Regions from separate parts of the Alicyclobacillus sp. SO9 genome, predicted to be linked through region 3. Evidence: predicted binding sites of a transcription regulator. Region 3 holds the regulator's gene; each other region holds the start of a gene.
The links. Region 3 encodes LexA, which represses DNA repair genes until DNA is damaged. Its sites were predicted from a motif close to CGAACATATGTTCG; they were not measured.
Positions count from the first base shown of each region.

Region 1: uvrB (excinuclease ABC subunit UvrB) is a predicted target of LexA. The motif match lies at 4,232-4,245, and genes of this name have one in related genera.
Region 2: GI364_RS03775 (ImmA/IrrE family metallo-endopeptidase) is a predicted target of LexA. The motif match lies at 1,959-1,972, and genes of this name have one in related genera.

Region 1 is NZ_CP066339.1:650,421-661,441, forward strand. Features, by position in the region: gene ftsE (cell division ATP-binding protein FtsE) at 1-198, shown strand, start outside; gene ftsX (permease-like cell division protein FtsX) at 188-1,078, shown strand; gene GI364_RS02820 (PDZ domain-containing protein) at 1,203-2,522, shown strand; gene GI364_RS02825 (flagellar motor protein) at 2,572-3,381, shown strand; gene GI364_RS02830 (flagellar motor protein MotB) at 3,365-4,165, shown strand; gene uvrB (excinuclease ABC subunit UvrB) at 4,449-6,440, shown strand; gene uvrA (excinuclease ABC subunit UvrA) at 6,506-9,379, shown strand; gene GI364_RS24810 (PucR family transcriptional regulator) at 9,376-10,527, shown strand; gene GI364_RS02850 (ABC transporter ATP-binding protein) at 10,693-11,021, shown strand, end outside.
Region 2 is NZ_CP066339.1:853,757-864,777, forward strand. Features, by position in the region: gene GI364_RS03765 (recombinase family protein) at 1-684, opposite strand, end outside; gene GI364_RS03770 (hypothetical protein) at 847-1,281, opposite strand; gene GI364_RS03775 (ImmA/IrrE family metallo-endopeptidase) at 1,294-1,926, opposite strand; gene GI364_RS03780 (PIN-like domain-containing protein) at 2,077-3,531, opposite strand; gene GI364_RS03785 (helix-turn-helix domain-containing protein) at 3,829-4,212, opposite strand; gene GI364_RS03790 (helix-turn-helix domain-containing protein) at 4,364-4,564, shown strand; gene GI364_RS03795 (hypothetical protein) at 4,889-5,089, shown strand; gene GI364_RS03800 (hypothetical protein) at 5,373-5,597, shown strand; gene GI364_RS03805 (sigma factor-like helix-turn-helix DNA-binding protein) at 5,594-6,241, shown strand; gene GI364_RS03810 (hypothetical protein) at 6,286-6,444, shown strand; gene GI364_RS03815 (hypothetical protein) at 6,543-6,755, shown strand; gene GI364_RS03820 (hypothetical protein) at 6,777-6,944, shown strand; gene GI364_RS03825 (hypothetical protein) at 6,941-7,117, shown strand; gene GI364_RS03830 (hypothetical protein) at 7,179-7,412, shown strand; gene GI364_RS03835 (hypothetical protein) at 7,469-7,870, shown strand; gene GI364_RS03840 (hypothetical protein) at 8,045-8,638, shown strand; gene GI364_RS03845 (hypothetical protein) at 8,675-8,842, shown strand; gene GI364_RS03850 (DnaD domain protein) at 9,208-10,059, shown strand; gene GI364_RS03860 (hypothetical protein) at 10,272-10,502, shown strand; gene GI364_RS24815 (hypothetical protein) at 10,506-10,967, shown strand; gene GI364_RS24820 (HNH endonuclease signature motif containing protein) at 10,958-11,021, shown strand, end outside.
Region 3 is NZ_CP066339.1:2,522,969-2,533,989, reverse strand. Features, by position in the region: gene GI364_RS11635 (bifunctional homocysteine S-methyltransferase/methylenetetrahydrofolate reductase) at 1-1,825, opposite strand, end outside; gene metH (methionine synthase) at 1,848-5,291, opposite strand; SAM riboswitch class I at 5,450-5,554, opposite strand; gene GI364_RS11625 (LysM peptidoglycan-binding domain-containing protein) at 5,875-6,327, opposite strand; gene lexA (transcriptional repressor LexA) at 6,530-7,177, shown strand; gene GI364_RS11615 (hypothetical protein) at 7,252-7,398, shown strand; gene GI364_RS11610 (acyltransferase) at 7,873-9,060, shown strand; gene GI364_RS11605 (glycosyltransferase family protein) at 9,196-10,356, shown strand; gene glnA (type I glutamate--ammonia ligase) at 10,515-11,021, opposite strand, start outside.

The sequences.
Region 1 (11,021 bases), 1.9 Mb from region 3:
CCCACAGGAAATCTCGACCCAGACACGTCCTGGGGAATTATGAAACTACTCCAGCGCATCAACGATAGAGGGACGACCATTGTCATGGCGACTCATAACAAAGACATCGTGAACACAATGCGCAAGCGTGTCATTGCGATTGAATCAGGAACCGTTGCCAGAGATGAAGAAAAAGGGTTGTATGTGTATGAAGATTAGTATCTTGGGTCGACACGTCAAAGAAGGATTAAAAGGCCTGCTTCGCAACGGTTGGATGTCATTTTCATCCATCAGTGCAGTCGGGATTACGTTACTTATCCTCGGGGCGGCCTTGGTCATGAGTTTTAACGCGCAGCAAATGTCTAACTACGTTACGAACCAGGTAGAAGTTGCCGTTTTTTTGAAAACCAATGTGACAGATAAACAGGGTCAGGACGTTGCCAAACAGGTCCAGCAATTGCCTGGAGTGAAGTCGGTACAGTACATCAGCAAAGAGGAAGGCCTCAAATCTCTTTCAACCCGCATGGGGCAGTACAAAGACATTTTGAATGGCTTGAAGTCCAATCCGCTGCCAGTCCAATTAGTGGTAAAAGCGGCAAATCCCAAGGAAACTGCCGGGGTCGCCAATGAGATATCAAGTCTTCCCAATGTTGATAAGGTTCGAGATGCAAAAGGCATTTTAGGAAGGATGTTTCGCTTCCTCGATACCGTTCGGAATATTGGACTGGTGTTTGTCGCAGCCCTGGTCGTGACAGCCATGTTTCTCATTTCCAACACAATTAAGATTACAATTATGAACCGGCGCAGAGAAATCGAGATTATGAAATTAGTCGGTGCGACCAACTGGTTTGTGAGATGGCCGTTTGTGGTGGAAGCGCTCTTCATTGGTGCAATCGGGAGTGCGATTCCATATGCTGTCATCGTGTACGCCTACCACAGTATGTTCATCCGAAGCGGCGGCACCTTTATTGGGCTCGGCTTTTCACTGTTGCCTGTATCACTGGTGGCGGGGCGCTTGGCCTGGATCATGTTTGGATTGGGCATTGTGATTGGACTCTACGGAGGCATTATGTCAATTCGGAAATTCCTGAAAGTCTAGTCAAGTCAGCATGTTTTGTCGAAACCAGCAGGAACTGCTCGAGAGATCTTATGACTCCAACCAGGCAGGTTGTCCAAGCAACAGCAGGTTGTAAGAGTAGTAGATAGAGAAGGGATGAGATGCTATGGCTGCAGGCTACCACTGGTGGCAATTGGGACAGGCCGTGTGGGATGCGGCGCGTTTGTTTTTACTCAACCCGCTTCTGTATCTTGCAACCTTGCTGCTGATTTGGGATTCCTATAAACGCGGCCGGGACCAGCGAAAGTTTTTCGGGTTTCGTGTCACAGACTTTTGGCGGCCGCTTCTAAGTATGGCGCTGCAGGCGATTGTCCTTGGTATCGTTGTCGGGGTTGTAAATGTGCTCGTGGGCATTACACTGCACCCCGATGAACTGTGGCTTGTGACGGCCATTGTTATTATTCTCGGAGGAATCAGACTGCGGTATGCTTCAGCCCTGTATGCGATTTCTGTGTTTGTACTGTTGGCCTTGCTAGCCAGAATTGGCTCAGGAGTGACAGGTATACAGGCATTTAATTGGGTGCTAAGTACACTGCGCGGTGCCTCAATTGTCAGTTACATCGCGTTGGCTGCCGTTTTGGCATTTGCCGAATGGGCGTTTATGTGGTTGCGCCGCAACGCCCAGGGTGCACCGGCTTTGCGCAGCAGCAGACGCGGCCGTGTGATTGGAGCAGTGATTGTGCAGAATTCGGCGATTCTCCCTGTCTTTGCCTTTCAACCGGGAGTTGTTCCTGTTCCAGCACACGCTCCGTTTCTGTGGCCGCTGGCTGCCGCTCAATCGGGTCTGTCACTGGTGGCCCTGCCAATGCTGTTTGGTTTCAATGGTTTGTTTTCCGGAGTTCACCCAAAGCATGTGAATCGACTGTCTCAGCGCTATTTTCTGTTAATGGCTGTCCTCTTGAGTGCTGATGCCTATTTGGTCTACCGCTTTGCATCACTGTTCGCAGTGATTGGTATTTTCATCATATTGGTTCTGAAAGAAATCACATGGTGGCATTTAAATCAGATAGAGAATGAATCAGATGCGCTTTATCCTTTGAGTTCTGAAGGGGTGCGCGTCATGGGTGCTGCCCGCGGTTCTGTCGCAGATGCGATGGGGTTGCGTCGGGGTGAAGTGATTCAGAAGGTCAATCAGGTGCCAGTCCATTCTGTTTACGATTTTCACTTTGCACTCGATCAAAATCCTGCCTACGCCAAATTGGACGTGTTAGACGTCCAGGGTGAACCGCGAATTGTGGGAAAACCGGTCTTTTCGGGGGAAAGGAACAAACTGGGACTCGTTCTGCTTCCGGATCAACCAGGTGGTACGGCATATGAGCCGCTTCGGACAGGTTGGCTTCACACTCTGTACTTGACGCGGACGCATCTGCCAAACCACTCAGCCGATCGGTTTACCGAACTCGATTCGGTTTCTCTCACCGACTGAGACTGAACTCTGGTGGAAGCAAGGGCAGGTTTGCTGGGAGGGTGTATTTGTGGATATTGCAACGATAGGCGGAATTCTGCTGGCCTTGGTCAGCTTAATTGTGGCTTTTTCAGGTGAAGGCGGGGCTTTAGGGTCGCTCGTGCAACCAACAGCGGCTCTCATTGTCTTTGGCGGAACCATTGGCGCCACTGTTGCGTCTGCGACGATGCGACAGATTTTGAATGTCGGAAAGTATTTGAAAGTAGCCTTTTTTTATAAAACAGAAGACCCTTTGACAATCATCGAAGGGCTCGTCTCCTTGGCAACAACGGCTCGAAGAGAAGGGATACTCGCGCTGGAAGAACAGATTGAGTCGTTTGACGACGAGTTTCTCCAGAAAGGAATTCAGTCGATTGTTGACGGCGTTGACCCAGAACTTGTAAAGACGATGATGACGACCGAGTTGGATTACATAGAAGAGCGGCACAAGGCGGGTGCGAAAGTCTTTGAACTGGCCGGCGGGTACGCACCGACGCTGGGTATTATCGGTACGGTAATGGGATTGGTCCACGTACTGGGGAACCTCAAGAATGTGTCTGCATTAGGACCGCAGATTGCTACGGCCTTTACGGCCACACTGTACGGTGTGTCCAGTGCGAACATCATCTGGCTGCCCATAGCTTATAAGTTGAAGCGGCGCAATGCGGAAGAGGTGCTGACGAGGGAAATTATGATTGAAGGCGTGCTGTCGATTCAGGCTGGGGAAAATCCGCAAATTCTGCGGCAAAAGCTTGTCGCATTCCTGCCTCCGAAAGCACGCATTGCCAAAGCGAAAGCCTCAGATACGGAAGCGGGTGAGGTCGATGCCGAGACAATCTAGGCGCAAGCACGAAGACGAGGATGAGAGCCAGGACCGCTGGTTGATTACTTACTCCGATTTAATTACGCTCTTAATGATCTTTTTTGTCATTATGTATGCCATGTCCAATGTGAATGTGCAGAAAATGACGCTTTTGGCCGAATCACTCTCGAACGCTTTGCATCATAAGAGCGACAAAGTGGAGAAAAATGTCGGACCGGCTCTTCTTTCGAGTGCATCGCAAACTAACAAAGGCCATAAACTCACTCCCGGAGCCGCCAATGTTACATCCAAGCAGGACCAGACTTTCAGCAAACTGGCCAAGGAAATTCAACAGTACATTAACAAGCATCATCTGCAAGCGAATGTACAACTGCAAAACCAGGCCCGCGGCATTCAAATCACATTCAAGGATGTGGTTCTGTTTGCTACCGGTAAGGCCGTGGTAAAACCTCGTGCGAAGACCATTTTGAAAGGCTTGGAACCGTTTCTGCAAAAGGTACAGAACCCCATCGTTGTAGAAGGCTATACAGACAACCGCCCGATTGACACAGCTAAGTACCCGTCCAACTGGGAATTGTCGTCAGCACGCGCTATAAACGTAGTTCGTTTTTTCGCCGGTCAAGGCATAAATCCAACTCGCTTGTCCGGTGATGCGTATGGACAGTACCATCCGCTTGTTCCCAACACAAGTAACGCAAATCGGCAGAAAAACCGCCGCATCAACATTGTCATTCTTCGCAAATCTACAACTTCAAGTACAGCGCCGGCAGTCCAGGGAGGCAGCAGCAACTCCGTGTCTTAAACAGCCTTCTCTTCTGCAATTCAGACCCCGAAGCAATCTGTCGTCACAAATTCAGCAAACAACTAGGGAACGTTTGTTCCCTTTTTTGTATTTTGTGTTACTATAGGTGTTGACTGCGACTTACATGACCATCTGGACCTCTTTAAAACACCTCCTTGCAATGTGTTAGTTTTGGTCTTACATTAAAAACCCTTGCCGGAGGTCTGTCACAGAGGCCCATTCGTGATTTCATAGAACTTGATACGACGAATCAAACTTGAAAAGCAGTAAAGGAGCGATTGGTTTGAGCAACGACTCTCCTTTTCAGCTCGTGTCCAGCTACAGTGCAATGGGTGACCAGCCGCAGGCTATTGACAAACTGGTCCATGGGCTTCGTCAAAACCTTCGCCATCAGACATTGCTCGGCGTTACGGGTTCCGGTAAGACCTTCAGCATGGCGAACATCATTGCCCGCTACGGCCGACCGACTTTGGTGATTGCCCACAACAAAACACTGGCTGCACAGCTTACAGCTGAATTCAAAGAGTTTTTTCCTCACAATGCTGTTGAATACTTTGTCAGCTACTATGACTACTATCAGCCGGAAGCGTACATCCCGTCTACAGACACGTATATCGAAAAAGATGCAAAAATCAATGACGAAATCGACAAACTGCGCCACTCGGCGACGGCTTCACTGTTGGAGCGAGACGACGTCATTGTTGTCGCCAGCGTTTCCGCCATCTACGGTTTGGGGAATCCTGAAGAATACAGGAATCACGTCTTGTCCTTGCGCAGAGGCATGGAACGAAGTCGTGAATCGATTTTGCGGCGGCTCGTGGATATGCAGTATGAGCGCAATGACATCAACTTTACCCGGGGCACCTTTCGCGTACGAGGCGACACAGTAGAAATCTTTCCGGCATCCCGGGGTGAGCAGGCGCTGCGTGTAGAGCTGTTTGGGGATGAAATCGACCGGATTACCGAGATCGACGTCTTGACAGGAGAGGTCCTGGGCACCCGTGAACACGCAGGCATCTACCCAGCATCTCACTTTGTCACTTCACAACCTCGGCTGGAAAAGGCCGTGGAGCGAATCAAAGTGGAGTTAGCCGAGCGCCTCAAAGAACTCCACAGTCAAAACAAACTGTTGGAGGCGCAACGACTCGAGCAACGCACAAACTACGACCTTGAGATGATGATGGAAATCGGGTTCTGCTCAGGCATTGAGAACTATTCCAGACACTTGGAAGGCAGGTCCGCCGGTGAACCTCCGCATACACTTATGGACTACTTTCCCGATGGATTTCTGACCTTGGTGGATGAGTCTCATGTCACACTGCCTCAAATCAGGGGAATGTACGGCGGGGATAGAACCCGCAAGTTGACCCTGGTCGATCACGGTTTCCGGCTCCCTTCGGCAGCCGACAACAGGCCCTTGACTTTCGCTGAGTTTGCCGAGCGGGTGGGGCAGACGGTCTATGTTTCGGCAACGCCCGGTCCATATGAGATGGAACATGAGCAGCAACGGGTGGAACAGATTATTCGGCCCACAGGCCTCCTAGACCCGGAAATCGAAGTGCGGCCCATCAAAGGACAGATCGATGACCTTGTTGGCGAGATAAATCAACGCATTCATCGTGATGAACGCGTGCTTGTCACCACGCTGACCAAGAAGATGGCAGAGGACCTTACAGATTATCTGAAAGAACTGGGTATTAAGGTTCGCTATCTCCATTCAGACGTGAAAACTATTGAAAGAATGGTCATTCTCCGGGACCTGAGGCTCGGCGCCTTTGACGTGCTGATTGGGATTAATCTGCTGAGAGAGGGACTGGACTTGCCTGAAGTCTCTCTTGTAGCCATTCTGGACGCAGATAAGGAGGGTTTCCTGCGCGCAGAGCGGTCGCTCATTCAGACGATTGGCCGCGCGGCCAGAAACGCACGCGGGAAGGTCGTCATGTACGGTGACAAGATTACGGATTCAATGCGGGTTGCTCTCGACGAAACCAACAGGCGACGCGAAATTCAGCAACAATATAATGAAAAACACAACATCACGCCCCAGACCATCATCAAAGCGGTGCGCGACGTGATTGAAGCGACGAAAGCAGCGGAAGAGAAATCGGACTACGTGACTGCCGCAAAGAAGGCAGAGAAGATGTCGGCCAAGGAGCGGCGCGAGCTGATTGCCAAACTTCAGGGAGAAATGAAGCAAGCGGCCAAAGACTTGCAGTTCGAGCGTGCAGCCGAACTGCGGGATATGATTGTGGAACTATCAGAGCGCGGTGCATAGACGGCACAAATGAACCTTCACAGGTTCCATATACATGCGTTCTGGAAAAAGGAGTGGAACTGAAGTTGGCACATGACAAAATTGCAATTAAAGGCGCGCGGGCTCACAACCTGAAAAGCGTCGATGTAGATATTCCCAGAGACAAGTTTGTGGTTCTGACGGGTTTGAGCGGTTCAGGTAAATCGTCTCTGGCATTCGATACGATTTATGCGGAAGGACAAAGACGCTATGTGGAGTCTTTGTCCGCTTACGCGAGACAGTTCTTGGGACAAATGGACAAGCCGGACGTAGACTCTATTGACGGACTGTCGCCTGCGATTTCTATCGATCAAAAAACCACCAGTCGCAACCCCAGGTCCACGGTTGGAACTGTGACTGAAATCTATGATTACTTGCGTCTGCTCTATGCCCGTGCCGGCAGGCCCTTTTGTCCAAACTGTCATATCCCTATTACTTCGCAGACGGTGCAGCAAATGGTAGACCGATTGCTGCAGTTTCCCGAAGGCACTCGGATGCAAGTCATGGCACCCCTTGTCCGAGGCAGAAAAGGGGAACACCAAAAGGTTTTTGAGGACATGAAGAAATCTGGCTTTATCCGTCTCCGGGTTGATGGAGAAATGGTCGAAGTGACGGATGACATTAAGTTGGAGAAGAACAAAAAGCACACCATTGAAGTGGTAGTCGACCGTCTGGTTGTGAGGGACGGCGTTGCCAGCCGCATGGCGGACTCAATGGAGACAGCACTGAATCTGACCGGAGGCATTGTCTTGGCAGATGTCATGGAGCATGAGGAAATTCTGTTCAGCCAGAACTACGCCTGTCCCCAATGCGGCTTCAGCGTTGGAGAATTGGCGCCGCGGATGTTTTCCTTCAACAGTCCCTTTGGTGCCTGTGAGAAGTGTGCGGGTCTGGGTGTGGATATGAAAGTGGACGAAGACTTAATTATTCCCGACAGGACGAAATCTATTGCTGACGGTGCCATTGTTCCCTGGGCAGGCTCCACATCGAACTACTACCCGAAGCTGCTGGAAGCTGCGTGCACCTCCATGAGCGTTGACATTAATGTGCCCGTTTCGGACATTCCAGCAGACAAACTGCAGAGGTTGCTGCGGGGAACCAAAGAGAAAATTCGCTTCGCATACGAGAATGACTTCGGGCAGAAAAAGACGGCGGAGATCCCCTATGAGGGTGTGATTCCGAATCTGGAGCGGCGGTACAGGGACACATCTTCAGATTACATTCGCGAGTTTATTGAAGACTATATGAGTGCCAGTCCCTGTCCTGCCTGCAAGGGCAAGCGGCTGCGTCCGGAGAGCCTGGCCGTACTGGTAGGCGGCAAGGACGTGTCAGATTTGACGCGCTTGTCAGTCCATGATGCCGTTTCATTCTTTGATACGCTCGAGTTGACCGAGAAAGAATACAGCATTGCTCGGTTGATCCTTCGCGAGATTGCATCGAGGCTCAGCTTCCTGCGCGATGTGGGCCTGGACTACCTGACATTGGCGCGTTCTGCAGGGACACTTTCCGGCGGAGAGGCACAGCGCATTCGTCTTGCTACCCAACTGGGGTCCAGTCTGATGGGTGTGCTGTACATCCTCGATGAGCCAAGCATCGGACTGCACCAGCGAGACAACGCTCGACTCATCCGTACGCTTGAGAACATGCGGAATTTGGGCAACACCCTGATTGTTGTGGAACATGACGAAGACACAATGCTTGCGGCCGATCACATTATTGACATGGGACCCGGTGCAGGGGTCCACGGCGGAAACGTCGTCAGTGCCGGTTCACCGGAGGACATCATGTCCGACAGTGCCTCACTGACAGGTCAGTATCTGTCCGGTCGAAAGCTGATTCCCGTACCAGAAAAGCGTCGTAAGCCCGACGGTCGGATGCTGACAGTAAAAAAAGCCAGGGAAAACAACCTGAAAAAGATTAACGTGAAGGTGCCCATCGGTGTCTTCACCTGTGTCACTGGTGTGTCTGGCTCCGGGAAGTCAACTCTTGTGAACGAGATTATCTACAAGACCCTGGCCCGAGACCTAAACCGGGCTCGTGTACGCCCTGGCAGTTGTCAGGGACTAGAGGGTCTCGACCATTTGGATAAGGTGATTGATATTGACCAGTCCCCAATTGGCAGAACACCGAGATCGAACCCTGCAACATATACCGGTGTCTTTGATGACATTCGCGATTTGTTCGCGAACACCAATGAAGCGAAAATGCGGGGCTATAAGAAGGGACGCTTCAGCTTCAATGTCCGGGGAGGACGCTGCGAAGCCTGTAAAGGGGACGGGATTTTAAAAATTGAAATGCATTTCTTGCCGGATGTCTACGTGCCTTGCGAGGTGTGTAAAGGCAAACGCTACAACCGCGAGACACTAGAGGTTCACTACAAGGGAAAAAACATTGCCGACGTGTTGGACATGACAGTCGAGGATGCGGCTCACTTTTTTGAGAACATACCGCGAATTTCAAGGAAGATGCAGACCCTTGTGGATGTGGGTTTGGGATATATCCATCTGGGTCAGCCGGCAACGACGGTGTCCGGTGGTGAAGCACAACGGATTAAGCTGGCGTCCGAACTCCACCGGAGGAGCAATGGTCGGACGCTGTACATTCTTGACGAGCCAACTACTGGTCTCCACGTGGCGGATATTGAGCGCTTGTTGACGGTTCTTCACAGACTGGTGGACAACGGTGAGACGGTATTGGTCATCGAGCACAACCTCGATGTCATTAAAACGGCAGATTACCTGATTGACCTAGGGCCTGAAGGCGGAGACAAAGGCGGACAGGTTGTGGCGTCGGGTACGCCAGAGCAAATCTGCAAAGTGGAAAAGTCGTATACGGGCAGGTACTTGGGCCCGGTGATGGAGCGAGACAGACAGCGGATGCAGGGACATCTGGAGGAATCGAGACAAGAGGCGAGTTCATGAAGTCAGACGGATGGTGGCGTCACCCCCTGCTGGAATGGGCCGAAACGACTGGAATTGACATGACGATTGAAAGGTACACAATGCCCGAGGTAAAGCGGCATTTCGGAGAATGGTGGCTGGATGCCGGACGCTGGTCTTTACATCTTGATGCGGCCACATTTGCGCGGTTCCAACCGAATCCGGATGTTACAATCAGGCGAACCATAACCTGGCTGCTTTCGACACTGGGACGGACAGAAGAGCCGAGCCGGCAGGCACTCCTTATCAGTTGGTTCGAGAAACTCCTGGAGCAAACGCACAGTGAGCCGGCTCAGTTGGTTTTGACCAGCCCAGCGTTTGACCTTCCCGACCGCAATTGGGCTGACCATTATGCATCGGGTCGGTTTGTGCTCATCACCCCACAGTACCCAAAAACGGTTTCGTTGGCTGAACGGCAAGAACTGCGGCAAAATATTGTCGCCGTTGTAGAGAGTTATGTTGAGAATGGCATTGTCGGTTGGCTGAACACATATGTGTCCGGTGAACACCTGCTGTTCTATGTGGCAGAAAATGCGCTGCAAAATCATGTAGACTGGTTGGAACCTGTGGAAGGAAGTCCTTCAGAGTCCCTTAGACCCATTCACATATTCGCGGAAGAAGTGCTGGATGCAGTGACACAGGATGTCCTTCTCTCCTGTGACCTGCTGGTGGGCAAGTATTTTTCAGGCATACAGGACATGGGAGAATCTCTCTTGTCTTTGGCATTACTCCGGGCCACAGACACCGAGGTGCGGACGACGAAACTGACCATCTGGGAAGAGAGGCCGCTGGAGATTCTGTTGCACACAGTACCAAAACGGGCACTTGTTTGGTTTCTTGATGCAGTCCAGTCCCGCGTGGGCCAACCCGCACCAGTGGCTGGGTCGGCGCCTTACCTAGGTGTTCACCAATTGCCCGAAGAGCTTCTTGTTTCGCTGCGAGGGATTGTAGAAGCGAACCTTAACGTCAGTGAGGCAGCCAGGGATTTATTTATTCACCGCAACACATTGATTCATCGCCTGGACAAACTGAAAGAACTCACGGGATATGATGCACGCGTCTTTCAAGACGCACAAATTCTGTGGTTGGCATATTTGTCGATTCAATCAGGGGAAACTACAACGGATTAGGCGAACTGCCTATGGACTCTCAAAATTCGTATGCACTCTGCACCTGAAGCAAATCCTGCAGGGTCTGTATACTGAGTAATAGAGAACGGACACGCTTGAATCGAATCACGCATTCCTAAAATACCTGGAGCGCTGTCCGTGAAACGAGAATAGGAGGCAGTTACATTGGCGCACGTTGTTTTGAAAGACATTATGAAGAAGTATTCCGGCGATGTACTTGCAGTTCAAAACTTTAATCTGGATATTCAGGACAAGGAGTTCGTCGTTTTTGTTGGTCCATCTGGATGTGGTAAAACAACAACCCTGCGTATGGTAGCGGGCTTGGAAGATATCACTTCGGGGGACCTTTACATTGGGGAACGCCGGGTTAATGACGTGGCACCCAAAGACCGTGACATTGCAATGGTGTTCCAGAACTACGCTTTGTATCCACACATGAGCGTGTATCAAAACATGGCGTTTGGTCTAAAACTGCGCAAGTTTCCAAAAGCAGA
Region 2 (11,021 bases), 1.7 Mb from region 3:
TTCTTCCCAATAGGGTAATCGTCCTGTTGGTGTAGGGACGCCGTCCTCGGTCAATCGACGACATATAGATGTCATGCCCATACCTTGCGCAGCCAGTTCAAAAATCAGCTGAACAACCGGTGCTTTATCTGGGTCTGGATAGAGCTTCAAATTTTCATCGCGCAGATATCCATAAGGTGGATTGCGACCTACGTGCTTTCCTTCTGCTGAGCTGTCGCGTCGCCCGCGCTGCATACGTCTGGTGATGATTTTTAGTTCGCGTCGAGCCATAAATGCCTCAAACTCGGACCATTCTTCATCCATTTCATCGAGCAGATTGTAGACCTTACGTGGTGTGATAATGAGTGTCTCCGTCTGCTTGAATGTTTCCTGTATGACGCCTTGGTCAATCATGTTACCACGACCTAGCCGGTCTATGTCCATGCAGAGAACCGCATCCGTCTCTCCATCTTCAAGGTCCTGCAGTAGGCGCTGCATTTGTGGGCGATCCAGTATTCGCTCTCCGCTTACTACTTCTTCATAGATGTCGAGAACAGTCCATCGATGCTGACGTACGAGTGCCATGAGTGCTCTCTTATGCTTGGAGAGCGTGTCACCTTCACCACGTGCTTCGGCCTCGAGGTCTGCACGAGATTTTCGTAAATATGGACGTACACGAATATCTGTTGGGAACCGGGAGGACATGTCGTTCACCTCAAATAATCTCACTTTTAAGACATCTAGATTGGTGCTGTATTGATTTTACTAAAAACATATGAAAAAGGACTACAGCACAATACATTTGCTGACAAAGCACCTGACGGCAGTCTCCTTTCATGCAAATTAGTACATTTTCCAATCAGCATACTATAGTTCCCAGTCCAATATCGGCTCAGGATAGGATAGTTGTGCGAACTCGGCTTTGATGACACCGTCCAGCACACCTAGAATGATGAAATCATTTCTGTGGTGACGTTCCTCAGGAATTCGCTCACCAGAGACGCGCAATATCGGTTCTGTTTCATTGGTTCCTTCGAAGAGGCGCAGTGTTCCTTCCTCCCCAAAGGCAACCAACACAATCTGACACTCCATGTTTGGCCACCGTTGTTCACGAAAGATTGCCCAGTCTCCTGGGAACAATCCAAACGTGTCAAGTCCCATATCGTCCACCTGGACGCCGAAGCGTTTGTATGGTGCGTAGTCCCTCACTACCAAATCAGGAGCATTCTCCGGTGTGTCCAGGACTGCTGCAGACAGTGAAGGAATAGAGCCAAAGGTTGGAATGTGAAATGTGTCTGACATGAATCTCCCTCCTTAATAGCTGGCGCGACGTCGGCGTCCGACAATGGCGCCGTCACGGACCAGGTATTCAATTTTGTCATTGAGCGGATGACGATAGGTGTAGTCGGAGGAGGCGGTCTGTTCCTTGACGGCTTCTTCCATCTGACGTTGCATCGCAATGTCTCGCAGTCTCTGTTCCAACAAATCAATACGTGCATCCATAAATGTTTCAGGTACGTCAAATGAGTATGCGAGCTGTGAGACCAATTGCTGTCGATTGAATGCTTGGGTGATGCTGTTTGCCAGCAAGAAAGTAGGGGCGAGAGCGAACATGGCGAATCGATCAGCCTGGAACTCTTGGAAGGCTCGGAAGTCCATGGTCATGATGTCCTGGCGCCCGGCGTGCATCAGTACGTGCCCCAACTCATGCGCCAATTCGACTCTCTGGTGTCCTAAGGGAATCCGGGAGTCTAATACAATAAAATATTTGTTTTTGAGTGAAAATGAAGTAGAGTCTCTAGGCAGTTCACGGACAATGATTCCCGCTTCGTCAGTAATCCAGTCCAAATCAATGTCTTGAGAGGTCATGATGCCATGTTTTCGGTAAAAATCGACAACAGAGGATTCGAGCGGTGTTGGAATGTAATGCTCGAGGATGTCTAACATAGAAACCTCCTGTAGAAAAATAGTTCAAAAAGGGAACGTGTGTTCGTATATAGGGGTGATTATATACCGTGATCGAGTAAATTGGAAGACAAATCTAATTGTGGTGCTAGTCGAAAGGATGAGTGGAATGTGTAATGAATGAGAAGGGCATCAAATTACCCCGTCAAGTTGTTCTAGGGAATAGAATGTCACATCCCCGAAAGCATCGTACAATTTTCGTTCATGCAACGAAATGGTATCCTCAGCATTCTTTCTAAGAGCTTTACGAACACGTCGCTGCATATCATAGATTGCATAAAGGTCTATATCGTCACTGATGGTGGCGACAACGTCATCGCTTATTGTTCGTATGTATTCTATACGACCATCGAGAACCGTATAGTCACGAAAGTCAGCAGAATTGACTTCAAGTTCAATATCGCACTGACATTCAATATCAAACAAAACAGACTTAATCGCGATGTCATTACCCTGAAGTTTACCATCGACTAAGACACTTATGACAAATCTTCCAGAAACCTCAACCTTATTTGCATCGATTGAAAAATGGATGCTGTCCTCATCGAAGGCAATATTTTCAAATTCCACAGAGTAGTCTGCTGCGCGATGTTCAAAGAAAGTATCCAAGTCGCGAACTATGTAATTGAGATCAATTTCGTCCGAATACCGGAGTTCGTCCATGACATAGTGATCCAAGACATTCGTCTTATTTAACTGGAAGTGAAGTTTCATGTCATCCATGAAACCGTGAAGTTTCGAGAGATTCTCAATGAATTCATTAAGTGTTAACATATAGAACCCTGTACGACTGTATTCATGAAATTCCTTAACTAGTTCATCATGAGGTCCAACGAGTTTCTTATGTTCGCGTTTCGTCTTATCATGTGTAACAGTCTCATGTGTCCACCAATCAGACTTGACGTCATCGATAATCAACAGAATGTCTTGCTCTGTTTCGCATGCAAGTTTAATAATCTCTTTCCATATTATTAGATCGCCAAATGCTTTTCTCTTTTCTGCATAGTCATCAGTCTTGACTTCAGTCATTTTGTGAGCATCTCGAAAACCTGGGGGAATTCCAAGCCGATAGCGAGTGTCGCCTTCAACATATATTTTAATTAATTCACTATGTCCGAAGGGAGTCCCAAACTGTCCGTTAGTTCTCAACTTCTCTACAAAATCAGAGACTGTGTCGTCTTTTACGTATTGCTTGTTTTGTTGTTTTTCATGAGCGATTTCCTCATTAGCGCCCCCTAAATCAGTTCTTGCTTCCTGAAGACTGCCAATAACATTGTCTAATAAGTCCTCAAACGTTGGATATTGGAATCTATCGCATTTTCCTAAGATAGCGTAGAGCTTTACAATTGTGTCGTCCAAAACGCTATCAACATCTTGTTGTATTTGTTCATATTTCTTGAAAGATTTTCTGATTACTCTGCCCTTGTTGTTTTGAAACTCCGTATACACCTGATATGGTAACCAGACCCTATCCCTAATTGAACTGAATTTCTCGAGGATTTCCTGTGTTGTATCGTGAGGGAAGTTATACAGGTTCAAATAAGCACTGCTATCAAAGATCACAGTTCCCTTATTGGTCCAGAACACCCTGAAATCCTCAAACTCCATTGTGAGAATCATTCCCTATCTTGTGATTATTCTACCGTCATCGGATTATTTTACTACAAAATTCGGTAGGCTGGGAATTCACATACTGACGTTTTTTCTACGATACGCTCTCTATTAAGTTTGCAGTCACACGATGAATCGAGCTGGTTAGGACTGTCTAAGTAACCAAGATTGACAATGACATGGCTAAGGGAACCGAAAGAAAAACGAGAGGTTACAGATGAAGCGGACTCAATGAACCAGAGGAGAATGATAGCGAAAAATGATCGAGTCACGCTACTCACTGCGCTTTTGGTTACGCTTTTGTTCCCGCTGCCATAGAAGACGTAGGGTTTCCATCATGTACTCCTTTTGTTCGTCAGAAGAGCGCTTGAAGTCATAAAAGAATGCTTCTTCGAGGTTCTCTTCGACCCAGCGAAGAAACTCGGCTTGTTCTGGATCGATTTCAGCGGGATCCAAAGTTTTTCCTGTCACGAGGTAGTCAATAGAAACGTCGTAGTGATTCGCCAGCTTTGCCAGAACATCAGTGTCGGGTTTCCTATAATCCCGTTCATATCCGGACAATGTACCAATGGAAATACCAAGGGCTTTGCAAACCTCGTTCTGAGTGTGTTTACTGCGTTCTCTGGCGCGTTTCAATCTATCGCCCAAAGTCTCCATTTTGTCCAATCACCTCACATCAACTATAACGAGAATAAGCGTTTTGCGAAATAAACATAGGCGAAACGCTTATTTATTTGTTTACATACGCGAAATGCGTATTTATACTAGGGCTGAAAATAAGCGTTTCACGTATAAAGGAGGAAGCTACATGACACCCGTCTACATCAAGGTCGAAAAAGTGAGACAAAAGAAGAGTGTAACGAAAGCTCATATTGCTCGATATTGTAGTAAGAGTGCAGCCTGGTATCAGGATATTTCTAATGGTCGACGAACTCTCAAGGTTGAAGCATTGCAGAAAATCGCTGAGGCATTGGACGTTCCAGTGGGCCTTTTTTTGAAGATGAAGTAAGCGTTTCGCGTAACAACAGTTCGGCTTAGGCGGTGGCAAATGTGGCTGAGCAACGTGTACGACATCAGATTGTAATGGAAGAACTGGCGAAGGCCCGAGAAGCGAGAGAGCACCTTCACCGAGGCCCTCCTAGAGTGGTAGAAATTAGGGCCACGTCGTTCGATGTCTAGTCATCGTTGGATGATGGACCGTGTGTCGTTTCAATGCCACCTTCCGTTGTTTGATGTGTAGCATCAAATAACTTCTGCGGAAGAAGAAGGAATCCTGCGGCAGTGGAAAGCAGACAAGCGGTGAGTTCATAGATTAAACGGGGAGGGGATCTATTTGGAAACTGTGGTCAAGAAAATCGGAAACACAAAGATCACTGTGCATTCCCCGTCTGGCATTATCAGCAAGTCTCCAGTGCAACGCCAAAAGTGGTTCCGCGAGGAATGGGCAGCGGGGAATCCAGTGGTACGAAGCATAGTTGATGCGGCATTCAAGCTTCAAGTGTCGGAGGCAGCAAGGAATGAAGCACAAGGCTAGCGCGAAGGCGCTGGCTGCGGACAAGCCTATTCGGGAAGTTGGAAAAACACGCAGGCAGCCTGAGTGGTCAGAGGGCATTAAGTAGAGGCAGTTCTGGACTCAATAACTGATGAAAGGAAGATAAACAGGGTTCAGTACTCAGAATTTACAAAGGGTATGAAATCAGGCGTCACGATGACTTCGGCTTGCATGATCGTCAATTTCCATTTTGATGTGAAATCAATACCGCTTTGAGCGGTTTGAAAGAGAAGCGCAATTTAGCGAATGAGGAAGTGCTACGAGAATGTCCATAAAATGCAAAAGGCCAACCAGCGGCGAACTGGTCAGCCAACATCAAAAAGTATCCGTACCTATAGTATATCGCGGCGTCACTGTGCGAATCAAGCATCGCTTGTTGCCGGGTATATATCAGCCGAGGTACTACAGCGGTTCGGACCCTCCGTTTGGAGATGGTCCTATTTTTGATGCATTCGTTGTGACGAGTGTTTTTGTGGAGGTGATGGGATGAATGAGGAACTTTGGGCGATTCGGAGGATACAGGAGTATCAGCAGTCTATGGAGCAGGTTCGAGAACAGAGAAAGGATCACGAAAGACGGGTGAAACGGGCCGAGGAGCAACGAGATTTTGAGACGCTGATGGCCGAAGAGGAACACGTGAAGTACTGCAAATGGATGGAGGACAACTGCCGCTATGCAATGCAGCAACTAGCCAAGTATGCCACTGCCTACGAGGTTGACCGTACGAAACAGAAGGAATCCACGAAATGGGTTTATACGGTGACTCGATTTGACCCTGTGATTTTGGACAACATCGGTGGAACTTTTGATGACTATGATTTTTTGAGAGATGAAGTGCAGGCGAAAAGCACGGAGTACCACTTGGACCTTAGGGTGTTATCTTACCGCGAAAGGGAGGCTCTCCTCTTATACGTGCTAGACGGATGCACGTGGAGTGAAATCGCTCAGCAGTTGGATGTGACGCGAAGTAGTGTGCAAACGTACATCCGGCGTGCAAGGCAGAAACTTCAGCGTTTGAGAGCGGAGGGGGTACAGCTTACGCTTATCAATTCCCCGACCTGTACTGAGTCCGAGACCACATATGTTCACGGGTTGACTCGTGACAAGCCGTTACCGTTGGTTGCGGCACCATAGAAGAAATTAGGAACCCACTATATTCTCTGGAACGGAGGATTGTGATGACGAACAACCAAGCGGAAGCTTATGCCAAGCTGGCGATGGAAGCGGAAGGCTTAAGCAGAAAGCAAGTGGAGCAAATTTTACAGAACATGCGGATCCTCTTTGATACGTACTCGGAGCCAGAAATCTGTCGTAAAGCATTTGAGGTCAACTGTTAGAGAGCAGGTGAACGAGGTAGCAATACGTTGATGCGGGTAACAGTAAACATAGATAGGTAACACAGAAGATGGGAATTGCAGGCGGAAGGTGAGTAATCGTGGGGAAGCTTTCAGAGATCAACAAGCAGTACCAGAAAATTGTGGCATTGAACCAGTCCGAAGAGGAGCGGGATGAAGCGCTGGCAGGGCTCATGAAGGAGATGGAGCGACAGTATCATATTCCCGTCATCTTGAATCCCGACTGGGAGTGGCGAAATAAAGCGGTGAGTGTGATGTACCGTGTCATTTCCCAAAGCAGAACTGTTTTGTGAATTTGAAAGGCGGGCATGTGTGTGGCAGATAAATTGAAAGCTGGAGACCTTGTGGTGATGGAAGATTGCTGCGAGGCTCCCCGGTATAAGAATCGCGTATGGCGAGTTGCGTCTGACGCTTTTGATGTAGGCGGTCCGAGCGTAGGAGCAGAGGTCGTTATTCTGGATGGCAGGGTCTCTGCAAAGTGAGCAGAGACCAGGTTGAGGAACGTGGAATGTTCTTTTGTTCTAACTGCGGACATACGCCGTTGGTTCACGTTCCTGATACGGACAGACCTCATGAAGGCTGTGCCACCTGCGGCTTCAATGAATGGATTTTTGAACCGCCAGAAACTGTGTTGGCAGCGAAAAACAAGGCTTGAGAAAAGAGAAGCCTGATCAATCTAGGTATCAATCTAAACGGTAAGGATGGAGTGTGAAGGTATGGAGACTATGCCAAATGTGCAAGAACTCATGAACGATGCGGTGTTGGCACTGAACGAGAACGGCATTTTGCCTCAAATTGTGCAGAAGCAGATTGAAAAGACACTACAGCACATCATCAATGATGTTTTCGGCAGCTTTAGTGAATTTTCCAAGACCGTTGAAAAAGCTGTCCATTCTGCCCTGGAGATAAATATAGACAGTCTTGACCTGCCTGGATACAACACTTGGTGATTGAAACTGTTCGGGAAAAAGTAGACTAGTTAATCCATGTGCAGGGGATCGAGCGGTTGCAGCAACAATTGGACGAGGTTCTAAACGGTGCAAAGAAAGAGTACTCACTGCAAGAAATTGTCGATGCAATCAAGGGGGATGCAACGGATTATTCGGATACGCCTGGAGAGCACATGTCGCTACATATCGAATATAGACCAAGGACCTTGACCTTCATCTACATGGACAGTGAACCGGATGTAGAAAAGTATCGCTGCAATTATGGACTGGTCATCAATCAAGATGGAACGGTTCACTCCGTGAAAATCGACGGAACCGAACTCAATAAAAATCAAATTATGAATGGTTTTCATGGATCCGAGAAACTGCTCTTTCAAGCATATGCCACGAAAGCAACTCTCGTTGGTTATCAAGACGAGGACGAGATCGATACAAGTTATGACAATGAAGAGGATTAAGTTGGCCTGACGGGAACTTCGGGTGCAATTTTCGTACGGCGGATCCGATTGGTTCACACCAACAAAAGGGTTTGTTGTGGACGGCAAATCTGCATAAACAACACGGCCGTATGGAGGGGTCAGCAGTACAGCCTATGCGGCCTATCAATCATCATAGAGAGATGGGGTGTTTGGATGGACTACGAAAAGAACATCAAAGAATGGTTCAAGAACCATCAAGCTCATCTTACGAGCTACAGTGACCGCCTGGCAATTTTGGATTGGTCACAACCAGGGACAAATACCTATCGCTGTCGGTATGTATTTGACGGCAACATGATGTACATCTCGGGGGATATTGGAACGGCGGTGTTTTGGTTGACGTGGAAGGGTAACGTTCATTCCTTTGATGATATAAACATTGGATATTTTCATGAAAAGATGGACGCTTTTTCGAATGATAGATGGTCATTTAACGAGCGTTCTGTTGTCTCCAGTTTGCGCAACTGGTTAAAGGATATGAAGGAGGACGGGACGGAATATGACCATGAAGAAATGAGGGCGCTGTTTCAAGAAGCAAGGTCGTGTTCACAACAGTGGGAATGGCGAGAAGTGATACAGTCTCCCCAAGCATTCATCAGTGAGTTGAATCCGGATTACTGGGAGTGGATGTACGACTGCGGGAACGATTACCCACTGCGCGTAAGGGGCTACCTCATTGGCCTCCAAATGGCAAGCGAACAGATCCGTGAGCAGACGGACAGAGAACGACGACAGCCTGGGGCGTAGGTTCGAAGTGTGGAGCCCCGTGTAGAAGGTGATCACATGCGTTACACCTATGTCTGGGTACGGGACTATGTCCGGTTTCAACAGATTGTACAAGCATTGAGAGACCACGGGTATATCCTTCGTACGGGTACAACGAGTAACGGAACTTATGCTGTCGAACTGCTGGGGCAACGTGGGCCAGAACAGCTGAGTTTAGGGATATAAGGGAGGGGATTGAAGTGGCACAGGAACGTGAATTGTACCTGTACGAATGTAGTCAGTGTGAAATTACTTTCGGTGTGGAGACAAGTTTCGAGGACCAGGCTTTCATCGTCTGTCCTGTTTGCAAGGGAGTAAGTCATATCCATGATGCCGGATGCTACACGGCGACTATGAACCGGCCTCCTGACGCGGAAGTAGAACAGTCGGAACCCGCTTGCAGAGTCTGTGGTTGTACAGAGTCCAACGCGTGCCCAGGCGGTTGTTGTTGGGTGGAACCTGATTTGTGTAGCAGCTGTGTTGGAACGTCGTGACTTGTGGGCATCGCAGGAACTATACTCAGAAACCAGGACTGAATTGAGGTGCATTTCGTGAATTACATCGAAGAGGTAAACGCATTTTATAACCGGTTGGAGGTGACTCCATTGTCCTCATCCGCCATTGCATTATGGTTTGCGCTGCTACACATATGCAACAAAACCGGATGGACGAAGGAGTTCTCCGCAGCGGTTGGAATGCTATCTCTCAAGAGTGGATTGGGTGCAAGAACAATCGTTAACGCACGGAATGAGCTCAAGACGAAAGGGTACATAGATTGGAAATCGAGAGGTGGAAGGAAGGCAGCTGTCTATCACCTCGAATTGTTGTGCGCAAATATTGCGCACAATGTTTCCGGCAACAGTTCCGACAATGTTTCCTACAATCCTTCGCACAATGTTTCCGACAACAGCTCGAAGGACAATTTGTACGCAAATATTGCGCACAACGTTTCCGGAAATGCTTCCACATTAAAAGATCTTAAAGATCTTTCTTCTTCTTCTGATTCTTCTACTACTCCTACTTCTACTGCTGCGTACGAACCAATAGTCGAAATATGGAAAATATACGAAGAGGAAGACTTTGGGAAGCTGACACCGCTGATCCGTGATAAATTGCACTGCCTTGTGGAGGAATATTCTGTCGAATGGGTGCGAGAAGCGCTAGTCGAGGCGGTGATGTACAATGCGCGTTCCTTCGTCTACGTGGATTCCATGTTGAAAAGTTGGCTCAAGGAAGGCGGACCGGAAGCCGCCAGAGCAAAGCGGGAGGCAGCGGCTGCGGCTCCTCAGAAGCCTGCTGCTGTTGTTGTGCAGGGTCAGCGACGTCCACGTCCGAGCGATACGAAGGCTCCAGAACCGGACGGGCGCTACAGCAATTTTTATAAACTCTTTCCGGATTCGTAGGTGGTTATGGAACGGGTGAGCCAGTGCCGAACAACTCAGGCACAAGGGGAAGAGTTTGGTGAGTCAAATCGACGTGGTCAACAGCTTGAAGTTTTGCCTTTGGCTTCAAACAAGCCCTGAAGGAGTATCTGCAACGCGATGGAATTTAGCGAAAGCGACTGGATCAGCAACTGATGTTGAATCTATGAATGGACGAGAGGACGGTAAGAGGGATGAAAAATACACTTGGTGATTTAAATAATCATTTGTTTGCGCAGCTTGAAAGGCTGTCGGATGAAGAATTAACCGGCGAGAGACTCACCGAGGAAATCAACAGGGCGAAGTCTGTGACGAGTGTTGCAGCGCAAATTATTGCAAACGGGTCACTCGTCCTTGAAGCCAAGAAACTTGTTGATGACAGAATGGATGCAAATACAGTTGTTCCCAAAATGTTGGAGGGATGACCTATGTCCCGATACACGCAGGAGCAAACAGAGTTTATTCGTGAGGTCGCTCAGGGAAGGTACAACACGGAAATTGCGGCTCTATTCAATGCAAGGTTCGGTACGAATGTGACGGATGGCCAAATGAAAAGCTTTAAGGCGAACCACCAAATAAAAAGCAACGTGCTCAAAAGGCGCAGAACGGAGCCTGCCGGACTTTTCACAAACGAGCAAAAGGCTTTCATAAAGGACAATGTGAAAGGACTGTCTAATCAAAAACTGGCAGACCTCGTCAACAAGAGATTTGGTTTATCAATCACCGCGAGGCAGATGAATACATGGAAGAAGAATCATGGACTGACCAGTGGATTAAAAGGCTCAGAGGGGATGGCACACCAAACAAGGGGACCAGAGGTGTATATAACGTTGGTGGGAATAAGACGTCATTCAAGAGGGGGGCAAGGTCTCATAATTACATGCCTGTAGGCTCTGAAAGAGTCAATGCAGATGACTATGTGGATATCAAGATTGCAGACCCGA
Region 3 (11,021 bases):
GAAGAAATGGGGTAATTAAATAAATGGAAGAAAAGTGCTTCAACGCTTCGTCTATGAGATGCTTCGCAATCCGAAGGCCGACTTTTTCTCCCGCTTCAGAATCTACTTCTCCCATTTGATGCAAAATCTCATCAGACACGTCTATTCCGGGCACTTCATTGTGCAAGAAGTACGCGTTGCGCGAACTCACCAACGGCATAATTCCTACGAAGACAGGCACCCCCAGGTCTTTCGTTCGACGAGCTATCTCTTCAAATCGACGAGCATCAAAAATGGGTTGTGTTAAAACATAATCAGCACCCGCTGCCACTTTCTTTTGTAAACGTTCATACGCTCGATCGACGTTTTTGACATGCGGATTAAATGACGTACCAACTTCGAACTTGGACGCGTGCTTCAGGTGTTGCCCGGAAAACGCAATCCCTTCGTTTAATCTCTTGACCATCGCCGTTAATTCCATGGAGGAAGTATCATAGACACTGCTTGCACCGGGCAAATCACCAAACCTGGACGGATCCCCCGTTACCAAAAGAATTTGATGAATCCCAAGGACGTGAAGTCCCATCAAGTGAGACTGCTGTCCAATGAGATTCCGATCACGGCAGGCAATATGGACCAACGGATTCATCCCCAGTTGCTTCAACTGACTTGCCAAGGCCATATTGCTAACCCGTACATGTCCGAGGGAGTTATCTGCAAGTGTAATAAAATCTGCTCCCGCTGCAGTGAGTGCCTTCGCGCCGGTCAAGAATTTATCCGTGTTCAGTGTCCGCGGCGGATCGAGTTCCACGATGACCGTTGTGCCACCGCCAGTTGTCTTTACCAAGCTTGACGTATTCGGCAGGGATTCAGGTCTGGCCGCCTCGTGTCGTCCTTCAACCTCCCGGTGCATGATTGGGCGAGGTTTCCCAGCTATGCCCGATGTCGATCTCGGTACTGTTCCATCCCTCACAGCCGCAATGGCACGAATGTGCTGAGGAGTCGTACCACAGCATCCACCCACGAGTCCCACACCTAATTGGTACATGTCATGTGCAAAATTGGAGAAATAATCCGGATTGGCAGTATAGCTCACTTCATTTCCTTCGCGTTGCAGCATGCCTGCATTCGGGTATGCTGCATAACCCACAGTCTCATTAAGCGAAAGTTCAGCATAGCTGCGTGCAATTCCTTCCGGTCCCAGACGGCAGTTCAATCCAACGACGTCTGCGCCGGCCTCAATTAATTTGGGGAAAGCCTCAACCAGATGTACCCCGTCCCGGGTCACACCCACGACCTCAGGGGACAGATTTGCAATTATTGGTAAATTTGTGAGTTCACGCGCAGTTGTAACAGCCAGCAGTAATTCGTTCAAGTCAGCAAAGGTCTCCAATAGCAGACCATCCGGTTGCTCCAGCAATAGAGCTTGCATTTGCTCTGAAAACGCGCCGCCCAGTTTCGCTTTGCTCTCTGCGTCCCAAGTCATTAGACCCGGCGTTAGACCGACAATGGATCCGATGGTTCCAAAAACTCGTACGTCTCCTGTTGCCGCCTTTCTTGCAATGTCCACGGCAGCCCGGTTAATGTCCTGCACCCTGTCCGCCAACTGATACCTGTCAAGACCGGCCGCATGACCGCTGAATGTATTTGTTTGAATAATATTGGCACCAGCACTGACGTATTCTCTGTGCACCTGTTCAACAAGCCATGGCTTTGAAATGCAAAGCTCTTCATAGCACGTACGGACGGGCACTCCCATCTGATGCAAAAGGGTAGCCATTGCACCGTCGCCCACGACTCTGTTGTGCGCTATCCACTCTCTAAACTCCGCTCTGCTAGCCGTCATGTCTTCTCCTCTCACCTTAACCTTACTCATCACTCGAATCCACGTTAAAGTATCTGGCTTCAGGATGTGAAAACACTAAAGCTGACACACTGGCTTCGGGATCCATCATATATCCGTCTGTCAGCTCGACCCCAATCTCTTCAGGTCGAAGCAATTGGAACAGTTTGCTTTGGTCTGCCAGGTCAGGACAAGCAGGATAGCCAAAGGAGACACGAATCCCCTGATATTTGGCAATGAATCTCTCACGCATGGTCATGTCTGAAGCATCGGGAAACCCCCACCTGTCGCGGAGCACGCGGTGCAATCGCTCAGCAAAAGCCTCCGCGAGCTCCAGCGCAGTCGCCTGAAGCGTATGGGATTCCAAATACTTCCCTGCATCCTTCAGTGCGTTCGCCTCAAAGCGGATTCCAGTGCCGACTGTAACAGCCATCATTGCAACGTAGTCCATGACGCCAGATGACTTTGGACGAACAAAATCTGACAGACAAAGATACGGAGGTTTAGCTTGACGGATGAATTCAAACGTCTGCAACACGGTATCCGAGTCTTCCGGATGGTATATCAGCAGTCTGTCTCCTTCAGACTGTGCCGGGAAGAAACGATAAACAGCATGTGCCCGGAGACTGCTTTTACTGAAATCATCAATGAGACGATTGACCAAGTCCAGTAGCTCTGTCGCCTTGTCATCACCAGATGCCAACAGCTTTTCTACATTACCCCTTACACCGAGGTGTTTTCCTAGCAACATTTGCAAATTGAGATAGGGTCGCAGTTCACTGACTGGATAATCCCGAAGAATGTGTCTCTCTACATCGGGAGGCGTAAAAACAGGTGCATTTCTGTCAATATCCGATATTCTCTGCGCCCCTGGCACTATGGGTTCGGCCACACTTTTCTTGTCAGAGGCGGAGTCCCACTCCTGTTTTTGCTGGCGATTTTTCTCCACCAGTGCTTTCCGCCCATCCTCGCGGATCACTTGGTTTGCGATAGCCAATCCATCCATTGCATCCTTTGCATAAAAGACTTGGTCATGGTATTTCGGTGCAATTTTATTTAAAGTAAATTTCTTTGTCAGAGCTGCACCGCCGACCAGTACAGGAATATCAATATCTGCGTGAGAGAGTTCTTCTGCAGTAACCACCATTTGCTGGGCAGACTTTACGAGCAGGCCGGACAAACCAACCAAATTCGGCCGATACGTCCGAATTGCTTCAATCAGTTGCTCCGGTGCCACCTTGATGCCCAGGTTCTGTACCTGAAAGCCGTTGTTGGACAAAATAATGTCCACCAGATTCTTTCCGATGTCGTGGACATCCCCTTTTACGGTGGCCAGCAACACCGTTCCCTTATTGGATGTCTCCGAGTGTTCCATCTTAGGTTCCAAGAACGCAACTGCGGCCTTCATCACCTCGGCACTTTGCAGCACTTCTGCGACAATCAATTCATTATCATTGAACAGCCTCCCAACCTCATTCATCCCGGTCATCAGCGGTCCATTAATGATTTCAAGCGGCTTAAGCCGATGAAGCATCTCGGTTAGGTCTTCCAACAAACCTTCTTTGCTGCCGTCCACAACGTATCGCGACAGGCGTTCTTCGACAGGCAATGAATTCACCGGCGTGACACGCTCAGTTTTTTTCTCGCGATAAAAACCCGTAAACTCCTGGACAATTTCATCACTTGTCTCAAATAAGATGCGTTGTGACAGCGCACGTTCGTCTTCCGAAATAGAAGCAAACCGTTGTAATTTCTCAGAATTTACAATCGCATAATCTAAGCCCGCTTTCGTCGCGTGATAGAGGAAAACAGCATTCAACACTTCTCTTCCAGCGGGTGGAAGGCCAAAAGACACGTTGCTTACGCCGAGAATGGTACTGCATTTGGGAAATCGTTTTTTAATCTCAGCGATTGCTGCAACGGTTTCTTCAGCGGCTCCAAGGTAGTTTGCGTCGCCCGTTCCAACCGGAAATGTAAGGGGATCGAAGATGATGTCTTCTTCTGCAAATCCCAGTTGCCGGAGAAGTCGAACGGAGCGCTCTGCAACCTCCACTTTTCGCTCGCACGTCACGGCCATTCCAGTTTCATCAATGGTTCCCACCACAAGAGCGGTTCCATACTGCATCGCCAATCGAGCAAAACGGAAAAAGCGGGCCTCACCGTCCTCTAAATTGGTGGAATTGAGAATACTCTTGCCCTGTGCGTACTTTAGTGCCAATTCGGCAACGCTGGCATCTGTAGAATCAATCATCAGAGGCACTTTCACACGTTTTGTGACATGCTGCATAAAGCGCTCCATGTCTCTGGACTCGTCTCTATCCGGGTCTGCTACACAGATATCGATTACTTGAGCACCCGCCTTTACCTGTGCCCGTGCAATCTCCGCGGCTGTGTCGAACTCATCGTCAGCAATCAGTCTGCGAAACTTTCTCGATCCAATCACGTTTGTGCGTTCGCCCACAATCACGGGACGATTATCTTCCTCAAGCACCAATGGTTCCAGACCTGACACGGCTGCTTTACCGAAGTTCACAGGAACCCTTGCTCTTTTGCCCGTCATCGACCTGCGCAGTTTTTCAATGTGTTCAGGAGTGGTGCCACAGCATCCACCAACAAAGTTCAACCAACCGTGATTCGCGAAGTCTTCCAGTTTTGCTGAAAAGCTGTTTGGCGTCTCGTGATAATTTCCTTCCTCATCAGGCATGCCGGCATTGGGATAACAGCTGACTCCACATTCAGCCAGATCGGACAGGGCTCGAACGTGATCGCGCATGAATTCGGGGCCTGTTGCACAATTCAGACCCACTGCCAGAGGTTTTAAGTGAGCTACAGACAAGTAGAAGGCTTCAATGGTTTGCCCTGCCAGAGTGGTTCCCATGGGCTCAATCGTTCCAGAAATGACAACAGGCACTTCTTTGTCCGTCTGTTCAAAAGCAGCTTGAATGCCGACGCTTGCAGCCTTCACATTCAGTAAGTCTTGGGAAGTCTCGAGTACCAGCAGATCCACTCCGCCCTCTATCAATCCCTGTGCCTGCACAGCATAAGCCTGTGCAAGCTCATCAAAGGTCGCACCTCCAGTCACGGACAAACTCTTGGTAGTCGGCCCCATTGCACCTGCCACAAAACGCGGCCACTCAGTGGTTGAATAACGGGCAGCTGCTGCAACAGCCAGTTCTGCCGCTTTACGACTAAGCTCCATAGCTCGGTGCCCCAAACCGTATTCCGCAAGCACCAACGGCGTCGATCCAAAACTGTTGGTCTCAATTACATCAGAGCCGGCGTCTAAGTACTGTTCATGTATGGATTGAATCAGTTCTGGACGGGTCAGGCACAAGTATTCGTTACATCCCTCGTACTGTGCGCCGCCAAAGTCCTCTGCAGAAAGGTCAAATGACTGAATCAGCGTGCCCATTGCACCGTCAAACAACAGAATTCTCTCTTTCATCAAATCAGCCAAACGTGAGTCCATGTAGCAATCCTTTCTCTCTCGGAAAAGCCAGGTTCTGCTTTCTTACAAACGAGCTTAATGTGTCAGCGAGCCATGTGCCCGGACTCACTGAAAACAACTACAGAGAAGTACAGATGCAATAAAAAAAACGCCCCAGGGCGTCTACTTCAATCTAAACGCCCTTATCTCTCGGGAAAGTCTCCCCGCAGGATTTAGCACCTTGTGTACGATCCACCGGTTGCCGGGCTTCATCGGGCCAGTCCCTCTGCCGCTCACGATAAGAGTCAAAACTATTCAATTTCTGCCCATCATCTCGTGGGAGAGTTCTTGCCCAAACATCGAAAGCAGCGGGTACCATGCACACTTTTGTGCATTATACCATCAACATCAAGCTAGTGCCTAGTCGAATTTTGATAATTCTTGCATCATTCGAACGCAGACCTGCTCCTTCTTTGACCGCGCCTTCGCCTCGCCCTTGGTAGGTGTCACTTCATTTCAGTTCCAGTACCTCAGTCTCGTAACCTTCAGTTTCGCTACCCTCAGTTCCCTTACCCCTGTGCATTCCGTGTCTCTCTCCCTGCCGTGTACTACGGTATAGGCGCTGTCAGCGCCGGGGAAGTTTCAGAACTTCACCTGGATAGATGTAATCTGTACCATTAATATGATTTAGATTTAGAATTTGTGCAATAACCACGCGCGGATCACGCTGTGGCACTTTCTGACTGGCCACGGACCACAAAGTATCACCAGACTTTACCCTATATGAAGTGGTTGTTGACTGAGCAGATACCAATCCGTTCCACGCGTAAAGCACCACCAAAACTCCCACGAACCAGAAAACAGACCGTCTTACCCAACTGCTATATGTACCCTTCTGCTGTCTCGCCACTCTGAGACTTCTTCTCACTCCATCTGTTCGTTTTGATTCTCGTCCGCCGGCGTGAAACTCCTCGTGAACCCTTCCTAACCCTGAAACCTTTACTGCCAACACCTTTTTTCCTTTCTTCCACGTTCCATGACTTGTTTGACCATTGTAAGGAACACAGGTTACTGCCATATATATCATCCTCCTAATAGAAGTAGCTGTGTCTTCTGGTTAGATGCGAACACACGTTCTCTATACCGAAAGATATCATACGAACATATGTTCTGTCAAACGGCCGCAAGTTGATAAAGAGGAGAACACAGGTTCCGAACATACGTTTGCATCCTTGGCGACTTTTGTGCTAGATTAGAAGGGAATTAAGTGAGACAGGAGGATGATTATGGGCCGTTTAACAGCGAGACAAGCTGCGATTTTGGAATTCATTGAGACGAGTGTCCGACAACATGGATATCCTCCATCCGTAAGGGAGATTGGAGAGGCTGTGGGACTGGCATCGAGTTCCACAGTTCATGGACATCTAGCTCGCCTTGAGGCGAAGGGGTATTTACGCCGTGATCCAACTAAGCCTCGCACAATCGAACTACTCACAGGTGCGGTCTCAAATACGGTCTCCGTGCCGGAATCCCTGCCGACCCATGAGCATGCCGTGATGGCTCCGGTTATTGGTAAAGTGACAGCTGGACAACCTATCACTGCAGTAGAAAACATAGAAGACTACTTTCCCGTGCCGGCGCAAATGGCTAAGGGTTATGAGGTGTTTTTGTTACGTGTTCAGGGAGACAGTATGATTGAAGCGGGTATTTTGAACGGAGACTTCGTCATTGTGCGCAAGCAGGAAACTGCACAGAACGGAGACATTGTAGTCGCAATGACTGAGGAAGATGAAGCAACGATTAAGCGGTTTTTTAGAGAACGCGACCACATTCGACTTCAACCGGAAAACAGCGCATTGGAACCACTAAGGTACCGCAATGTAAAGATCCTCGGACTGGTCATTGGTGTGTTTCGAAGTTTCGATTAGAATTTCTAACACACCAATTCCCTGTCATCTGAAACTGGGTACTCCATGTTTTCTCTGTGTAAAGGAGTCCCAATGTGTACACACATAGTTCAAACCTACAGCCGATTGGACTGCACGATGACGAGCTCTTCGCGCACTCATCCCAACTTCAGCTAGCAATTCTCGCAATGCTTGAGGAAGTACCACAGTTGGGAACTCGTCAACAATTGGTTGTTGAATAATACCGCACTGCTGCCGCTGCTTGTACGCTGAAAACCAATTGCAACGACACTCAGTGTTCGAGTGGTTAAGATTGATGACAAGCTGATTGCCCGCAGCAAGGCCGAAAGACAGTACATCCACACCACAATCACTGCGCTGAGACTATATGCCTTGTCACGACCGATATACCCAGCGACAAAAGAGCCGCCAATGGACAAAACACTACCTAAAGCGAATACAATTGAGACAGGTGTCGGTGTAGGGCAATCGTTACGGATCCAACAGTAGCATCTACGATACAAATATGCGAAAGACGTTCTCTTTCCTTCCAAAGCTTCCGTCCTTCCCTCCACAAATTCTCCATGATTTCTACAGATTACCTCCATATCCCTTATTCAAAAAGGGAGTAGCATTAATTTTGTTTTTATCAAAACTGTGTCATGGGATATTGCTAATGTGCAACCAATTCGGAAACACTAGGGGGAGGGTTGTATGTGGGAGCGAAGAAACACTTATACGAAATTGACTTAATGCGCGCCTTCATCATGCTGGGGGTACTTTCTGTTCATACCATCGTAGCATACATTGGAATGCTGCCTTCGTCGGTGTATGTACCCCACCTGACCCTGGCAGCACTTCTTACCTCTCTGCATTTTACGCGAGAGTCGTTTATGTTCATCACCGGTCTGGTACTGTTTGTAACCTACTATCATCGAGAGTTTCATCCCCTGCAGTTCTGGAAGAAGAGGTTTCTGTTCGTCGCAACTCCATACGTCGTCTGGAACCTAGTCTATATCTTATTCGAAGGCAGCTATACCCACCCATTCAGTTGGTCGCTGTCCTACATCGTCCGTGATTGGATACATTCTCTGCTTGCAGGCAACCAGTTCTTCTTATATTATGTTCTGGTCACTCTGCAACTTTACGTCGTCTTTCCTGCACTGTTGCTGATACTCAGAAAGCTGGAACGTTGGCACCTACAGGTGCTTATCATAAGTTTTGCCACCCAATTGGTACTGATGTATCTGAACAAATACGTCATTACCGGAATCAATGCGAATACACTGCCACCCGTTCTCAAAGAGCTTGATATCTATCGAGCCAAGTTTGTACTTACATACCAGTTTTGGTTCGTAGCGGGAGGCGTTACCGCATGTCACTACCAAAAGCTCCTCGAGTTTGCTCGACATCACACTCGAACCATCTATATTTCCCTGTTTGTCGGCCTCGTCGGCATTTACGGCAACTATTTCTTTGATATCTTTGTGCTGCACCAGTCTATTCAGACAGCCCAAAGTGTGCTGCGTCCAAACATGGTAGTCTACAGCATTATCATCACGCTGTTTATGTGGTATACGGGATTATTGTGGGCCGAGCGGAGACAACGTGCGAATTGGCGGCCATTTAGTCGGTTTGTACAGATTGCAGCCGACGCGTCGTTTGGCATATTTCTGCTGCAACCGTTTAGTCTTTACGTCATGAACGTCATCATCCAGCACTTGCAAGTACCGTTATGGGTCCATTTTGCTACGATTCCATTGTCCATTCTGTTTGTGTACTTCTCGGCAATGTTTATTGCCCATTGGATGGGGAAAATCCCTGTTATTTCGTACTGCGTTGGTCGCAAAGCAGTCATCAAGCGGAAGAACAGCCCTTCGGTATCGGCACAGGTTTCCCAGTGAGGCAGTGCTGCGATTCATGCTCCGTGGCCAATGGAGAGGAAACATACTTCCGGTCCGCGGCGACCTACAGCTATCTTTGAAGTAGCGGGTGTAGAGTGTGCTTTGACATTTTTAACAGAAGAGAGGCAGAATCGAATGAAAGCACAAGTGACACCTCGAGAAGTCAGCCTGGTTTCAAACACCTGGCCCACCCTAATAAAGCCTTATCCGCTCATGATAAGCTTGATGCAGATTGCGATAACTGCCGTCATTATTCTCATATCCACACATCTTTTACCAAAGGGGCCCTTAACCCAATTCGGTGTCGGCTTTTCAGCTTGGGACGGACAACACTATACGGAAATTGCCAAACAAGGCTATGGAAATTTCGTACAAACAGCTTTTTTTCCAATGTACCCTCTGCTCATCAGAGCATTTCATTCCATAACACAAATTTCGTACACGACCAGCGCGACCCTTTTAGCTAATGCAGCCTATGCAGTTTCGACTGTCCTGTTTTATCGCCTAACCAAAGAGTGGTTTTCGAAGGATGTCGCATGGAGGGCATTATGGCTGCTTGCCGTTATCCCTGCAGGACTGTTTTTTAACGTGGATTATACCGAATCCATCACATTACTCTCTCTACTTTCGTTCTTTTACTTTCTACAAAAAGACAAGTGGTACATAGCTATGATCAGCGGTTTTGTCGCAGCAGGAACCCATGACCTCGGTGTATTGCTCACTATTCCTGCCCTGATTCACTGGCGAGTGACCTCTGGGACCCGAAAGCAACTGCTCAGCATCGGTCTCATTCCGTTGAGTTTGCTGTCATACATGTCGTTTCTATTCGTGCACTTTGGCAATCCAATCGCATTCGTATATGCGCAGCAAGCATGGCACCGCATTCCTTTAATACCGGTCATTGATTTATTCCTTGGCTTTGCGGGCTTAAAGTTTTATCCCGTTTCAGTAGCAGATTGGGTTCATAACCTAATGACGATTGTGAACGGACTGTCTCCGTTACTCATGGTAATATCGGGCTGGTGGGTCTGGAAAGAAAAGAGATTTGATTTGGGCCTAAAAGCATTTTATACAATTACACTGCTCTTAGATATTTCTTCTGGTACTGGAAAAACGCCGTTTTCACCATCCATCCTCACCTCATTTGCGAGGTTGGTCGTTGTTCTATTCCCAGCCTACATGGTCCTTGCAGCAAAACTTAAGCATCGAAGGTCCTTTGTCTCTGCGCTTATCGTCATGTTCCTTATCAAAATAACGCTCACTGCTTTGTTTTCTGACGGCTTTAGCATACTCTAAGCGTCGAACCAGGAACGTCTCGAGTCTAGAAGTCTGTCAACCGCAAATTGGGCTGGTTGCCATCTCCGTTAGCCGAGAGACATAAAGAAATGAAAGAGGGTATATGCGGCACACCGCATATACCCTCTAAATGCCTCTGTCATAAATCGGTCAAAACATCAGAACTGCAAATACTGGTCTTTCTCCCACTGTGTAACTTGCGTCCGATAAGCATTCCACTCAATTTTCTTTGCTTCAACGAAATGCGTCAATACGTGTTCCCCAAGGGCTTCGCCAATAATCGAATCCTGTTCCAGATTGGCCACAGCTTGCGATAAATTCTCGGGCAGGCTGTCGATACCAACTTTGGCTTTCTCGCCGTCACTCATGCGGTAGATGTTTCGGTTAACCGGATCTTCCAAGGGCAATTCCCTCCGGATGCCGTCAAGACCGGAAACCAGCATTGCGGCAATTGCCAGATACGGATTGCTTGACGGGTCTGGACTCCGGACCTCGATGCGTGTACTCATTCCCCGCGCTGCCGGAATACGTACTAGCGGCGACCGATTCTTCCCGGACCAAGCAATGTAAACAGGCGCTTCATACCCTGGAACAAGACGCTTGTAGGAGTTTACGGTCGGGTTCGTAATCGCTGTAAAGGCATGTGCGTGTTCCAAAATGCCGGC